Regions from separate parts of the Citrobacter meridianamericanus genome, predicted to be linked through region 2. Evidence: predicted binding sites of a transcription regulator. Region 2 holds the regulator's gene; each other region holds the start of a gene.
The links. The regulator CRP, encoded in region 2, controls carbon source genes, mostly activating them, when cyclic AMP is high. The targets are predictions, from matches to a motif close to ATGTGANNNNNNTCACAT.
Positions count from the first base shown of each region.

Region 1: a site for CRP is predicted at 1,994-2,011, ahead of udp (uridine phosphorylase). Genes of this name have one in related genera too.
Region 3: a site for CRP is predicted at 1,751-1,768, ahead of glpT (glycerol-3-phosphate transporter). Genes of this name have one in related genera too.
Region 4: a site for CRP is predicted at 1,847-1,864, ahead of NMD08_RS09070 (mannitol dehydrogenase family protein). Genes of this name have one in related genera too.

Region 1 covers NZ_CP101036.1:5,177,937-5,181,669, reverse strand. The annotation lists gene NMD08_RS25140 (DUF2877 domain-containing protein) at 1-109, opposite strand, end outside; gene NMD08_RS25135 (cysteine hydrolase family protein) at 114-782, opposite strand; gene NMD08_RS25130 (dienelactone hydrolase family protein) at 1,063-1,869, opposite strand; gene udp (uridine phosphorylase) at 2,135-2,896, shown strand; gene rmuC (DNA recombination protein RmuC) at 3,056-3,733, shown strand, end outside.
Region 2 covers NZ_CP101036.1:421,565-425,297, reverse strand. The annotation lists partial or broken gene NMD08_RS01950 (hydrolase) at 1-14, shown strand, start outside; gene NMD08_RS01945 (YheU family protein) at 11-229, shown strand; gene NMD08_RS01940 (phosphoribulokinase) at 282-1,151, shown strand; gene NMD08_RS01935 (OsmC family protein) at 1,245-1,652, opposite strand; gene crp (cAMP-activated global transcriptional regulator CRP) at 1,959-2,591, shown strand; gene NMD08_RS01925 (YccS/YhfK family putative transporter) at 2,643-3,733, shown strand, end outside.
Region 3 covers NZ_CP101036.1:1,843,204-1,846,936, reverse strand. The annotation lists gene glpQ (glycerophosphodiester phosphodiesterase) at 1-279, opposite strand, end outside; gene glpT (glycerol-3-phosphate transporter) at 283-1,641, opposite strand; gene glpA (anaerobic glycerol-3-phosphate dehydrogenase subunit A) at 1,912-3,540, shown strand; gene glpB (glycerol-3-phosphate dehydrogenase subunit GlpB) at 3,530-3,733, shown strand, end outside.
Region 4 covers NZ_CP101036.1:1,909,932-1,913,664, reverse strand. The annotation lists gene NMD08_RS09080 (PLP-dependent aminotransferase family protein) at 1-515, shown strand, start outside; gene uxuA (mannonate dehydratase) at 561-1,751, opposite strand; gene NMD08_RS09070 (mannitol dehydrogenase family protein) at 1,954-3,420, shown strand; gene NMD08_RS09065 (GTP-binding protein) at 3,540-3,733, shown strand, end outside.

The sequences.
Region 1 (3,733 bases), 560 kb from region 2:
AGCGCAGATTCAGAGCATGCTGAAATGCACTGTGAACCCGCAGAATGTGTCGTCCTTTCACCGGAAAGAGATACCCTAGCGAAAGCGCAGAAAGTGCCGCCGGCGTCATGACGTTAGCCTTTCAACCCTGCGATAATGGCATCAGCGTGACTGACCCAACCAAAAATCGCGCCCTGGGCTTTGATCATCTCCAGCGCATATTTCTGGAACTCTGGAAAGTAGGAACCCACACAATCTTCAGGAATGATGCATTCATAGCCCCGATCGTTGGCTTCTCGTACCGTCGTCGTCACGCATACTTCAGTCGTGACGCCGCAGACAATTAACGTTTTGATCCCGTGATTTTGTAAAATCAGATGTAAATCAGTCTGGTAGAACGCACCTTTACCTGGTTTGTCGATAACCGGTTCACCCGAGACCGGGTACAGTTCAGGGATAATGTCGTGACCGGCTTCGCCCCGAACCAAAATGCGTCCCATAGGGCCTGTTTCGCCAATGAAAGTTTTACCGCCGCGGGTGAGTTTCGCCGCCGGGCAATCGCTAAGATCGGCGCGGTGCCCTTCGCGAGTATGAATCACAAGTAAGCCTTTATCGCGCGCAGCCGCTAATACCTTTTTACATGGCTCAATTGCGCTTCGAACCAACGAGACATCGTTACCTAATGCTTCACCAAAACCACCTGCCTCAACAAAGTCACGTTGCATATCGATCATCACCAGTGCGGTGGTATGCGGATCAAAAGGCAGAGCAAAAGGTTGGGCCTGGAAAGTCTGTTGCGTCATGATCAATCTCCTGTTCACAGAATAAGCAATTCGCTGGGTCTGTTACTGAGTATTCAGGAGAATAGCGATGTTAAACAGAAAAATAGTTTGGCGCTAAGCAACGAAAATTTTGCATTTGATGGGGGAGGAGTACGTCAAATGTGAAGGCGATCATAGCGCCTTCTTTAACAGCAAAAAAATTGATGCAGCGAGACTGTATAATTAAAAAAATTGTCGCAAGAATGTGACGCAATACACTTATTTTTTCTGAGGGATACCCTGGCCGAAGCCAGGGTTGTCCTTATTTTTTACTGCCGTACTGGGTAAACCACTCCAGCATTCTCTGCCAGCCATCCTTAGCGGACTCTTCGTGATAGCTCGGGCGATAATCGGCGTTAAACGCATGTCCGGCATCGGGATAGACCACGATTTCCGCTTTAGCATTGGCGGCGCGTAGCGCCTGACGCATTGTTTCAACGGTATCTTGTGGAATACTGGTGTCCTGGCCGCCATAAAGCCCCAGAACGGGAGCGTTAAGATCGGTCGCGATATCAACGGGATGTTTCGGCGAGTTGAGGGTTTTATCGCCCACCAGTTTGCCGTACCACGCCACCGCCGCTTTTAACTGTGGATTATGTGCGGCATACAGCCAGGTAATGCGCCCGCCCCAGCAGAATCCGGTAATCATCAGTTGATGCGCATCACCTCCGTTGCGGGAGGCCCAGCTGGCGACGTGATCCAAATCGGCCAGTACCTGAGAGTCAGGTACTTTGGCGACAAGGCCGCTGAGCAGCGTGGGAATGTCGGCAAAGTCATTGGGATCGCCTTCGCGAAAATAGAGCTCTGGAGCGATAGCCAGATACCCTTCCAGAGCCAGACGGCGGCAAACGTCACGAATGTGTTCATGAATGCCAAAAATCTCCTGCACGACAATAACCACGGGCAGCGGGCCATCGGTTTGCTTTGGTCGTGCGTGATACGCTGGCATATCATCGCCTTGTGAAGGTATGGATGTTACTCCGGCGATAATTGCGTTATCTGGAGTGTGAACCGTGGTAGACGTTGGTGGAGATACAGCAGGTGCAAAGCCAGATTGTCGTGTTGTCATGGTATTCTCCGTACCCTTAAATATTCAGCCAAAAAGCGCATTGTTAACTATAGACACATGCAACGAACCACATTGCCTTAAACGGGCTATCTTTTGTGCAGGGGTTCCTTACATCGCATCATTTATGTGATTCAAGTCACTATTTGATGGTAATTGAATGCAATTGATTTACATCATAGTGATTACTGTCACGAAAATATGTTCATGCCTTCGGTAAAGTGTGTTTTTGCTTCTTCTGACAAAACCGATTCACAGAGGAGTTTTTATGTCTAAGTCTGATGTTTTTCATCTCGGCCTCACTAAGAGCGATTTACAAGGGGCTACGCTTGCTATCGTCCCTGGCGACCCGGAGCGTGTGGAAAAGATCGCCGCGCTGATGGATAAGCCGGTTAAGCTGGCATCTCATCGCGAGTTCACTACCTGGCGTGCTGAGCTGGATGGTAAAGCCGTGATCGTTTGCTCTACCGGTATCGGTGGCCCGTCAACCTCTATTGCCGTAGAAGAACTGGCACAGCTGGGCATTCGTACCTTCCTGCGTATCGGTACGACTGGCGCTATCCAGCCACATATCAACGTGGGTGATGTCCTGGTCACCACGGCGTCTGTCCGTCTGGATGGAGCAAGCCTGCACTTCGCGCCCATGGAGTTCCCGGCTGTTGCGGACTTCGAGTGCACCACCGCGCTGGTGGAAGCGGCGAAATCAATCGGCGCCACCACCCACATTGGCGTTACTGCGTCTTCTGATACCTTCTACCCGGGCCAGGAGCGTTATGACACCTTCTCTGGTCGCGTAGTGAGCCGTTTTAAAGGCTCTATGGAAGAGTGGCAGTCTATGGGCGTCATGAACTACGAAATGGAATCCGCCACGCTGCTGACCATGTGCGCTAGCCAGGGTCTGCGCGCCGGTATGGTTGCGGGTGTTATCGTGAACCGTACTCAGCAAGAGATCCCTAATGCGGAAACGATGAAACAAACAGAAAGCCACGCGGTGAAAATCGTGGTGGAAGCTGCGCGTCGTTTACTGTAATTCTCCCGTCTATTCAAAAAGGCCGACGCGTTCGGCCTTTTTATTTTGCGTAGTGCCTCGCAGGAAATTCCTTTTAAACTGGACGTTTATACAGCACAATTCTATTTTGTGCCGGTAAGTCGTAGCTGTAAGGGGGGCGTTGTGGATATTTCAATTGTGATGAGTGCCGTGCTGGCATTAGCCGCAGGACTGCTGGTCGGGTGGCTGGCAACAAAAGCGCACGCCGACAGGATCCGTGCCGATCTCCTCGAAGAACGACGTGAACTGGATATCGCGCTAAGCGCCGCCCGGCAACAACTCTCACAGGAAGCCCACTGGCGTGATGAGTGCGAACTGCTTAATAACGAATTGCGCAGCCTGCACAGTATCAACACCTCTCTGGAAGCCGATCTCCGTGAAGTCACTACCCGGCTGGAAGCAACGCAACAGCATGCGGAAGATAAGATCCGTCAGATGATCAACAGCGAACAGCGCCTGAGCGAGCAGTTTGAAAATCTGGCGAACCGTATTTTCGAGCAAAGCAATCGCCGCGTAGATGAGCAAAATCGCCAAAGCCTGAACAGCCTGCTGGCACCGCTTCGCGAACAACTGGACGGTTTTCGACGCCAGGTTCAGGACAGCTTTGGCAAAGAGGCGCAGGAACGCCATACTCTGGCGCACGAAATTCGTAATCTCCAACAACTGAATGCGCAGATGGCACAGGAAGCGGTAAACCTGACGCGGGCATTAAAAGGTGATAATAAAACGCAGGGGAACTGGGGCGAGGTCGTACTCACGCGGGTGCTTGAGGCTTCCGGTCTGCGCGAAGGCTATGAATACGAAACCCAGGTCAGCATC
Region 2 (3,733 bases):
AGACTTCATCATGATTATTCCCTGGCAAGACATCTCCCCGGACGCGCTGGACAATCTGCTTGAAAGCTTTGTCTTGCGCGAAGGCACCGATTATGGTGAACATGAACGCTCGCTCGAACAAAAAGTCGCCGACGTCAAACGCCAACTACAATCAGGTGAAGCCGTGCTGGTGTGGTCCGAATTGCATGAAACGGTCAACATTATGCCGAGGAAGCAGATTCGCGAGTAATCCGTAGCCGCCGGCGACTTTACTATAATTACAACCATTTCATGGAGTTGTTATGTCTGCCAAACATCCGGTGATTGCGGTAACAGGATCCAGCGGCGCGGGGACCACCACCACCAGCCTCGCGTTTCGTAAAATATTCGCGCAGTTAAATCTGCGCGCCGCCGAGGTGGAAGGCGACAGTTTTCATCGCTATACCCGCCCGGAAATGGACATGGCGATTCGCAAAGCGCGCGATGCCGGGCGGCATATCAGCTATTTCGGCCCCGAAGCTAACGACTTCGGTCTGCTGGAGCAAACCTTCATTGAATACGGTCAGACGGGCAAAGGTCAGTCGCGTAAATATCTGCACACCTACGATGAGGCCGTACCGTGGAATCAGGTTCCGGGGACATTTACGCCCTGGCAGCCGCTGCCTGAACCGACGGATGTCCTGTTCTATGAGGGACTTCACGGCGGCGTTGTCACCCCGCAGCAAAATGTGGCCCGGCATGTCGATCTGTTGGTTGGTGTGGTGCCGATCGTGAACCTGGAGTGGATCCAGAAGCTGACCCGCGATACCAGCGAGCGTGGACACTCGCGTGAAGCGGTGATGGACTCGGTGGTGCGTTCAATGGACGATTATATCAATTACATCACGCCGCAGTTTTCCCGTACGCACATTAACTTTCAGCGCGTACCCACCGTCGATACCTCTAACCCCTTTGCCGCCAAGAGTATTCCGTCACTCGATGAAAGCTTTGTCGTGATTCATTTTCGTAATCTGGAAGGGATCGATTTCCCATGGCTACTGGCCATGCTGCAGGGCTCATTCATTTCTCATATCAATACATTGGTTGTTCCGGGCGGGAAAATGGGTCTGGCGATGGAATTGATTATGCTGCCGCTAGTCCAGCGACTGATGGAAGGTAAAAAGATAGAGTAAGGTGTTTTTTTGCCGGATGGCGGCTAATGCTTTATCCGGCCTACGCGTTTAAATCCTGTAGGCCTGATAAGTGTAACGCCATCAGGCATAACATCACGAAGCGGCAACCACTTCATAGGAGTGGGTAATGTTCACCGCCTTTTCCAGCATCAGCGCCACGGAGCAATATTTTTCCGCCGAAAGATCGACCGCGCGAGCGACGGACGCATCTTTCAGATCGTTACCCGTTACAACGAAATGCAGGTTGATGTGGGTAAACAGGCGTGGCGCTTCATCACGACGCTCGGAGGTCAGCTTCACTTCGCAGTTGGTCACATCCTGACGACCCTTTTGCAGGATCGACACCACATCAATTGCGCTGCAACCGCCCGCAGCCATTAAGACCATTTCCATCGGGCTCGGCGCTTTATCACCGGAGTTACCGTCCATCAAAATCTGGTGGCCAGAGGCGGACTCACCGAGGAAGGTTAACCCTTCAACCCACTTAACACGTGCTTGCATATTTTATTACTCCGATGCATCAATTTTCCTGACAGATTACGCGCACACAACAAATCTCGCAACGGAAGGCGACCTGCGTCATGCTGAAGCGAGACACCAGGAGACACACGGCGAAAGCTATGCTAAAACAGTCAGGATGCTACAGTAATACATTGACGTACTGCATGTATGCAGAGGACATCACATTACAGGCCGTCGCACGTATTGACAGCCCCCTTCCCAGGTAGCGGGAAGCACATTTTTGCAAACCCAGAGGCAGGTAGTATTTTGGCTCTGGAGACAGCTTATAACAGAGGATAACCGCGCATGGTGCTTGGCAAACCGCAAACAGACCCGACTCTCGAATGGTTCTTGTCTCATTGCCATATTCATAAGTACCCATCGAAGAGCACGCTGATTCACCAGGGTGAAAAAGCGGAAACGTTGTACTACATCGTTAAAGGCTCAGTGGCAGTGCTGATCAAAGATGAAGAAGGGAAAGAAATGATCCTTTCTTATCTGAATCAGGGCGATTTTATTGGTGAATTAGGCCTCTTCGAAGAAGGTCAGGAACGCAGCGCCTGGGTCCGTGCTAAAACTGCATGTGAAGTCGCTGAAATTTCGTACAAAAAATTTCGCCAATTAATCCAGGTCAATCCAGATATTCTGATGCGCCTGTCCTCTCAGATGGCTCGCCGTCTGCAGGTCACGTCTGAAAAAGTTGGCAACCTTGCCTTCCTCGACGTTACCGGTCGTATCGCGCAGACTCTGCTGAATCTGGCGAAACAGCCTGACGCGATGACCCACCCGGACGGCATGCAGATTAAAATCACCCGCCAGGAAATCGGCCAGATCGTTGGCTGTTCCCGTGAGACCGTTGGTCGTATTCTGAAGATGCTGGAAGATCAGAATCTGATCTCCGCACACGGTAAGACCATCGTCGTCTACGGCACACGTTAACCCCATCGAAGTGGCGCGTTACCCCGTAATGCGCCACTTTTGTTTGCACCGATGTGGCGAAGACTGATATATCACCCTGAGATCAACTACGCACTACGACAGACGCTGGTGCTATGTTTACCTGTGGCCGTCGGTCTGATCATCGGGCAGCTTCATCTGGGGCTCCTCTTCTCCCTCGTCCCTGCCTGCTGCAATATTGCCGGTCTTGATACCCCGCATAAGCGCTTTTTCAAACGCTTAGTGATTGGTGCGTCTTTGTTTGCCGGATGCAGTCTGATCATGCAGATACTGCTGGCACAGACTATACCGCTGCCGCTGATCCTCACTGGCCTGACGCTGATTCTTGGTGTAACCGCTGAATTAGGCCCTCTGCATGCACGACTACTACCTGCCTCGCTTATCGCGGCAATTTTCACGCTCAGCCTGGCCGGGAACATGCCCGTCTGGGAGCCACTGCTGATCTACGCGTTGGGTACATTGTGGTACGGCCTGTTCAACTGGTTCTGGTTCTGGATGTGGCGTGAGCAGCCGCTGCGTGAGTCGCTCAGCTTGTTGTATCGTGAATTAGCCGATTACTGTGAGGCCAAATACAGCCTCCTGACTCAGCATGCCGATCCGGAAAAAGCGCTACCCCCCCTGCTTGTGCGCCAACAAAAAGCGGTAGATTTGATTACCCAGTGCTATCAGCAAATGCATATGCTGTCGGCACATCGCAACAACGATTATAAGCGCCTGCTACGTGCCTTTCAGGAGGCGCTCGATTTACAGGAACATATTTCCGTCAGCCTCCACCAGCCGGAAGAGGTGCAAAAGCTGGTAGAACGTAGCCACGCCGAACAGGTGATCCGCTGGAACGCGCGCACCGTCGCCGAACGCCTTCGCGTTCTGGCCGATGACATTTTGTATCACCGCTTGCCAACACGTTTTTCAATGGATAAACAAATTGGCACGCTGGAGAAAATTGCCAACCAACATCCGGACAATCCGGTAGGACAATTTTGTTACTGGCACTTCAGCCGTATTGCCCGAGTGCTACGCACCCAGCGCCCACTGTATGCCCGGGATTTAATGGCTGACAAGCAGCGTCGGTTGCCGCTTATCCCCGCACTGAAAAGCTATATGTCGTTGAAATCCCCAGCGCT
Region 3 (3,733 bases), 1.4 Mb from region 2:
CGCACGATCCGGGAAACGCTCGGCAACATCGGTGACACGGTCAAGATAGTGGTCATGCAGGACGACCAGATGGTCGTCCTTGGTCATCACCAAATCCTGCTCCAGGTAATCCGCTCCCTGAGCATAGGCCATCGCTTTCGCAGGTAACGTATGCTCTGGCAGATAACCACTGGCACCACGGTGCGCAATCACAATTTTATCTGCGGCAACTGCCGCGCTGCTCACAACCATACCTGCCAGCATCAGCGCCACGCTGAGACTTTTCAATGCGGTTTTCATCTATTAGCCCCCGTTACGCTTGAGCTGCATCTCTTCGTGGTGGCGTTTTTCGCCAATCATGACGACTACCAGCAGAATAACCGCCAGCACGCTACCGCCAATCATCACCATAAAGCCGCCGTCCCAACCGAAGAAGTCAACGGTGTAGCCGACAATGGCGCTCGCGGCCACAGAACCGCCGAGATAACCGAACAGACCGGTAAAGCCAGCCGCCGTCCCCGCCGCTTTTTTCGGCGCCAGTTCCAGCGCGTGCAGACCAATCAACATGACCGGGCCGTAGATCAGGAAGCCGATGATAATCATACAAGCCATATCCACGTTCGGATTACCTGCCGGGTTCATCCAGTAGACGATGGTCGCAATCGTTACCAGCGTCATAAAGAACACACCGGTCGCGCCACGGTTTCCACGGAAGACTTTATCCGACATCCAGCCACACAGCAGCGTGCCAGGAATCCCCGCATATTCATACAGGAAGTACGCCCAGGATGATTTATCCAGTGCGAAATGTTTCACTTCTTTCAGGTAGGTTGGTGACCAGTCCAGGATGCCGTAGCGCAGCAGATAAACAAACACGTTAGCGATAGCGATGTACCACAACAGTTTGTTCGGCAGTACGTATTGCATGAAGATCTGCTTCGCAGTCAGCTCTTCTTCCGCTTTCTCGTTGTAATCATCCGGGTAGTCGTTCTTGTACTCTTCGATAGGCGGCAGGCCACAGGACTGCGGCGTATCACGCATCATAGCAAAAGCAAACAGCGCGACGACGATCGCACCGAAAGCAGGCATGTACAGCGCCGCTTTCCAGTCATTGAACCAGGCCATACCGAGCAGGAACAACAGAGGAGGCAGACCGCCGCCCACGTTGTGCGCACAGTTCCAGACGGAAACAATGCTCCCACGCTCTTTCTGCGACCACCAGTGCACCATGGTACGACCACACGGCGGCCACCCCATCCCCTGGAACCATCCGCAGAGGAACAGCAGCACAAACATAATCGCAATGCTCGATGTCGCCCACGGCACAAAGCCCATAAACAACATCACTGCCGCAGCCAGTATCAGACCCGCTGGCAGGAAAACGCGCGGATTCGAGCGATCCGAAACGGACCCCATGATGAATTTCGAAAATCCGTAAGCAATGGAGATACCGGACAATGCAAAACCCAGATCGCCACGCGAGAACCCCTGCTCAACCAGATACGGCATCGCAAGGGCAAAGTTCTTACGTACCAGATAGTACGCGGCATAACCAAAGAAAATCCCCAGAAAAATCTGCCAACGTAATCGACGATATGTCGGGTCGATCTCCGCTGCAGGCAAACGCGCCGTGTGTGACGCTGGTTTAAAAATACTCAACATAGTGTAGCCTCCGTGGCCGTCTCTCATTCGAAGTAAACACTGCAGTTCGTCATTACTACCCTACCGCTCCCAGTGTGGCCGCGATGTTAAGGAAAGATACATAACAAAAATGTGAAACGCAGCACATATTGTTACAGATTTATGACAAATGTTCATAAAGGCGCACGAAATCACGTTTCATTTTCGAATAATGAGCGATTATGCGCGAAATCAAACAATCCATGTTTTTTATGTGGCTAAATGATAAAAAACGAACTGTGAGGAAAAACAATGAAAACTCGCGACTCGCAAACAAGTGACGTGATTATCATTGGTGGAGGAGCAACAGGTGCAGGGATCGCACGCGATTGTGCGCTGCGCGGGTTGCGCGTCATCTTAGTGGAGCGCCACGATATCGCCACAGGTGCGACCGGACGTAATCACGGCCTGCTGCACAGCGGTGCGCGTTATGCCGTCACCGACGCTGAATCTGCCCGTGAGTGCATCAGCGAAAACCAAATCCTGAAACGTATCGCCCGCCATTGCGTTGAGCCGACGGACGGTCTGTTTATTACCCTGCCGGAAGATGAACTCTCCTTTCAGGCAACCTTTATTCGCGCCTGTGAAGAGGCCGGTATCCGCGCCGAAGCGATCGACCCTAAACAGGCGCGCATTATCGAACCTTCAGTCAATCCACAGCTGATTGGTGCAGTAAAAGTACCGGACGGCACAGTCGATCCTTTCCGCTTAACCGCTGCCAATATGCTGGATGCGCGCGAGCATGGTGCGGTTATCTTGACAGCGCATGAAGTGACAGGACTGATTCGCGAAGGCACGACGGTGTGCGGCGTTAACGTGCGCAATCATCTGACGGGTGAGATGCAGTCTCTGCATGCGCCAGTTGTAGTGAACGCTGCCGGGATCTGGGGTCAGCGCATTGCGGAATATGCCGATCTGAGTATCCGTATGTTCCCGGCGAAAGGTTCGCTGCTGATTATGGATCATCGGATTAACCAGCATGTCATCAACCGCTGTCGTAAACCCTCTGACGCCGATATTCTGGTGCCAGGCGATACCATCTCATTGATCGGTACCACCTCACAGCACATTGATTACGACGATATCGACAGCAACCGCGTTACCGCAGAAGAAGTCGACATTCTGCTGCGTGAAGGCGAGAAACTGGCGCCGATTATGGCGAAAACGCGCATTTTACGCGCCTACTCCGGCGTGCGTCCGCTGGTGGCAAGTGACGACGATCCGACCGGTCGTAACGTCAGCCGTGGGATTGTCCTGTTCGATCACGCACAGCGTGACGGACTGGAGGGGTTTATCACCATTACCGGCGGCAAACTGATGACCTACCGCCTGATGGCGGAGTGGGCTACAGATGCCGTTTGCCGCAAGCTGGGTAATACCGAACCTTGCACAACGGCAGCCACCGCGTTACCTGGCTCACAGGAATCTACCGAGCATACGCTTAAACGCGTCATTTCGTTACCAGCACCACTGCGCGGATCGGCGGTCTATCGTCATGGCGATCGTACCCCGGCGTGGCTAAGCGAAGGTCGCCAACACCGCAGCCTGGTTTGTGAATGTGAAGCGGTCACCGCGGGCGAAGTGCAATACGCCGTCGAAAATTTAACCGTCAACAGCCTGCTGGATTTGCGTCGCCGTACCCGTGTAGGAATGGGGACCTGCCAGGGCGAATTGTGTGCCTGCCGCGCCGCAGGTTTGCTGCAACGTTTTAATGTCACCACCGCTGCACAATCTATTACCCAGCTTTCCGATTTCCTCAACGAACGCTGGAAAGGCGTGCAACCTATTGCCTGGGGAGATGCGCTGCGCGAAAGCGAATTCACGCGCTGGGTCTATCAGGGATTGTGCGGTCTGGAAAAGGAGCACCAGGATGAAATTTGATTCCGTCATTATCGGCGGCGGCCTGGCCGGCCTGCTGTGCGGCCTGCAACTGCAAAAAAGCGGTTTGCGCTGCACGATCGTCACTCGCGGCCAAAGCGCCCTGCATTTTTCCTCCGGCTCACTGGATTTGCTCAGCAACTTGCCCGATGGCCAACCCGTGACCGACATAGAAGTGGGTCTGAATACGCTGCGC
Region 4 (3,733 bases), 1.5 Mb from region 2:
TCTACATGGGAACATTTTCTAAAACGCTGGGACCGGGGGCACGTCTTGGCTATCTCATTTGCCCAGATGAACGGCTCCCGGCGGTACAGAATATGAAAGCGCTTAACAACAACGGGAGTCAGTGGTTATTACAGCAATTCTTAGCCGAATTAATGCAAAATCAGGTGTTTTATACGCACATCAGTAAACTGGCCTGCAGTTACGCCGCGCGCCTTATCTTGTTACGCGATGGCCTTTCCAGTCTGTTTTCGGCAGGGAAAATCGCTGGCGCAACGGCGGGTCTGCACCTCTCTTTACGCATTGACAGACACCCCGATACGATAGCGAGGCTGCAGCAGCGTTGCCTGCTGGCAGGGATCCGCTTTGACACGCTGCCGGATATAGAAAATGGGTCAGAAGCAGTGTGGCGTAAGGAAAACAGAGACGCAGTAATGTTTTTTGGGTTTGGCGGGTTGCAGATACAGCAGATCAATAAGGTGTTGTCGGTGCTGGAGCTGGCGCTAACACAGCCTTGATAAACAGCGGGGATTGTACCTGTGGCACAATCCCTGTTGTTAGCCTTACAGCAGATCGCGGAACTGCGTTTGTTTCAGCGCCAGCTCAACGCCGCGAACTTCCGCCAGTCCTTTCAGGCGGCCGATCGCAGAGTAGCCCGGATTGGTTTTCTTGTGCAGATCGTCAAGCATCTGGTGTCCATGATCAGGACGCATAGGGATAGGCCGCAAATCACCCGCTTTTTTACGTCGCTGCTCTTCGTTAAGGATGGCAGCCACCACCGATACCATATCCACATCGCCCTGCAGATGCGCACCTTCGTGGAAGGTTTTTGGGTTCTCTTCACGGCAGGTTGAGCGCAGGTGTGTAAAGTGGATGCGATCGCCAAAGGTTTCGATCATTTTCACCAGGTCATTGTCAGCGCGTACGCCGTAAGAGCCGGTACACATAGTGAAACCGTTATTAATGCTGTCGACAGTTTCTTTCAGCCACTGCATATCTTCGATAGTCGAAACGATGCGCGGCAGGCCGAGGATCGGACGCGGCGGATCGTCAGGGTGCACGGCCAGGCGCACGCCGACTTCTTCTGCCACTGGCACAATCGCCCGCAGGAATACCGCCATGTTATCGCGCAGATCGTCTTTGCTGATGCCGTCATATTCGGCAAGGCGCGCACGGAACTGATCCAGCGTATAACCCTCCTCCGCACCCGGCAGGCCGGCAATGATGTTACGGGTCAGCTTTTCAATATCGGCATCGCTCATGGCATTGAAGTAGTCGAGCGCCTGACGTTGTTCTTCTTCGGTGTAATCCGCTTCAGCTCCCGGGCGTTGCAAAATGTGCAGTTCAAAGGCCGCAAAAGCAATCTGATCAAATCGCAGCGCTTTGGAGCCGTCGGGCAGCTGATATTCGAGGTCGGTACGCGTCCAGTCAAGGATCGGCATGAAGTTATAGCACACGGTATCGATGCCACAGGTCGCCAGATTACGGATACTCTGTTGATAGTTGGCAATCCACGTTTGATATTGACCTGAACGTGTTTTGATATCTTCGTGAACAGGAATACTTTCCACCACCGACCAGGTCAGGTCTTTTTCTGCCAGAATAGCCTGACGTTTTTGAATCTCTTCTACCGGCCACACTTCACCGTTGGGAATATGGTGCAAGGCGGTCACAACACCCGTTGCGCCAGCCTGACGCACATCATCAAGTGATACTGGATCGTTAGGTCCGTACCAACGCCAGGTTTGTTCCATTGTTTCACCTCACAAGTTGTTATACCAAATTAAGCTAACTGAATGATGACTACCATACAGGCATCCCATAGATGATCAACAGATGGCCGGTCATTGATTGATCCAGCTCACATTCCCCTGATAAATGAGGCACACCAATTTAATTTGCTGTCATATAACTTTATACTGGCATTGTTAATTAATGGTTAATCAGGTGTATTTAATGAAAACTATTGCCTCAGCGCCACTGGCGGAAAATGTCATGATGCCGCAGTACGACCGCCAGCAATTAAAAACGCGGATTGTGCATTTTGGTTTCGGTGCTTTTCACCGCGCCCATCAGGCGTTATTGACCGACAGGGTGCTGAATGCGCAAGGCGGAGATTGGGGAATTTGCGAAATCAGCCTGTTTAGCGGCGATCGGCTGATGCGTCAGCTGCGCGAACAGGATCATTTATTTACGGTGTTAGAAAAAGGGGCTAACGGCAACCAGCCGATTGTTATCGGCGCCGTCAACGAATGTCTGAACGCCACGCTGGATTCGCTGACAGCCATTATTGAAAAATTCTGCGAGCCTCAGGTGGCGATTGTCTCATTGACCATTACTGAAAAAGGCTACTGTATCGATCCGGCAACAGGTTCGCTGGATCTCTCTAATCCGCGTATTATTCACGATCTGCAGACACCGGCTGAACCGCACTCCGCGCCCGGAATTATTGTTGAAGCACTGCACCGTCGACGTGAACGTGGACTGCAACCGTTTACCGTCCTCTCCTGCGATAACATCCCGGACAATGGTCACGTAGTAAAGAACGCCGTGCTGGGAATGGCGAAAAAACGCTCACCTGAACTGGCGCAGTGGATCCTGGCGCATGTCAGTTTTCCGGGCACTATGGTGGACAGGATCGTTCCTGCCGCTACCGAAGCATCACTGGCTGAAATTACCCACGAACTGGGCGTGGCCGATCCTTGCGCAATCAGCTGCGAACCGTTTATCCAGTGGGTGATTGAAGACAACTTTGTCTCTGGCCGCCCACAATGGGAAGCAGCGGGTGTGCAGATGGTCGAAAACGTCTTGCCATGGGAACAAATGAAACTGCGGATGCTGAACGGCAGTCATTCATTTCTCGCTTATCTCGGCTATCTGGCCGGATTCCAGCATATTAGCGAATGTATGCAGGACCGCGCATTTCGTGAAGCCGCTTACCGGCTGATGCTCAAGGAACAGGCCCCCACACTACAAATTACCGATGTGGATTTGGACCAATATGCACTAAGTCTGCTTGAGCGCTTTGCCAACCCGGCGCTGAAGCATAAAACCTGGCAAATCGCGATGGATGGTAGTCAGAAATTACCCCAGCGAATGCTGGAAGGGATCCGCGTACATTTAGCACGTCAAAGCGAGTGGCCGCTGCTGGCGCTCGGCGTCGCCGGCTGGATGCGTTACGTGAGCGGCGTGGATGACTCAGGCGCCGCAATTGATATTCGTGACCCGCTAAGTGAGAAGATTACCGCTCTGGTTAAACAGAGCACTGAATCAGAACGTGTCAGCGCCCTGCTTTCGCTGCGCGAAATTTTCGCTCCCGATCTCGTCCAGAATCCGCAGTTTGTCGCAGCGATTGAAAAAGCCTGGCAACGTATTACTCAATACGGAGCACATCAGGCTGTCATTACCACGTTAAATAATTAACGATTTCTGCCATTAAACCGGACGAAGTGCGTCTTCGTCCTCTCACCCCTTCTCTTTTTCGCCGTTTTTCGCCAGGATTGTTAAATGCCATTACGGTTATTTATGATTCTGGAGTAAATGTGACTAAAACCAATCTCATCACTGGTTTCCTTGGCAGTGGCAAAACCACCTCTATTCTTCATCTATTGGCGAACAAAAATCCCGCAGAGAAGTGGGCCGTGCTGGTCAATGAGTTTGGCGAAGTAGGCATCGATGGCGCGCTGCTGGCCGACAGCGGCGCACTGCTAAAAGAGATCCCCGGCGGCTGTATGTG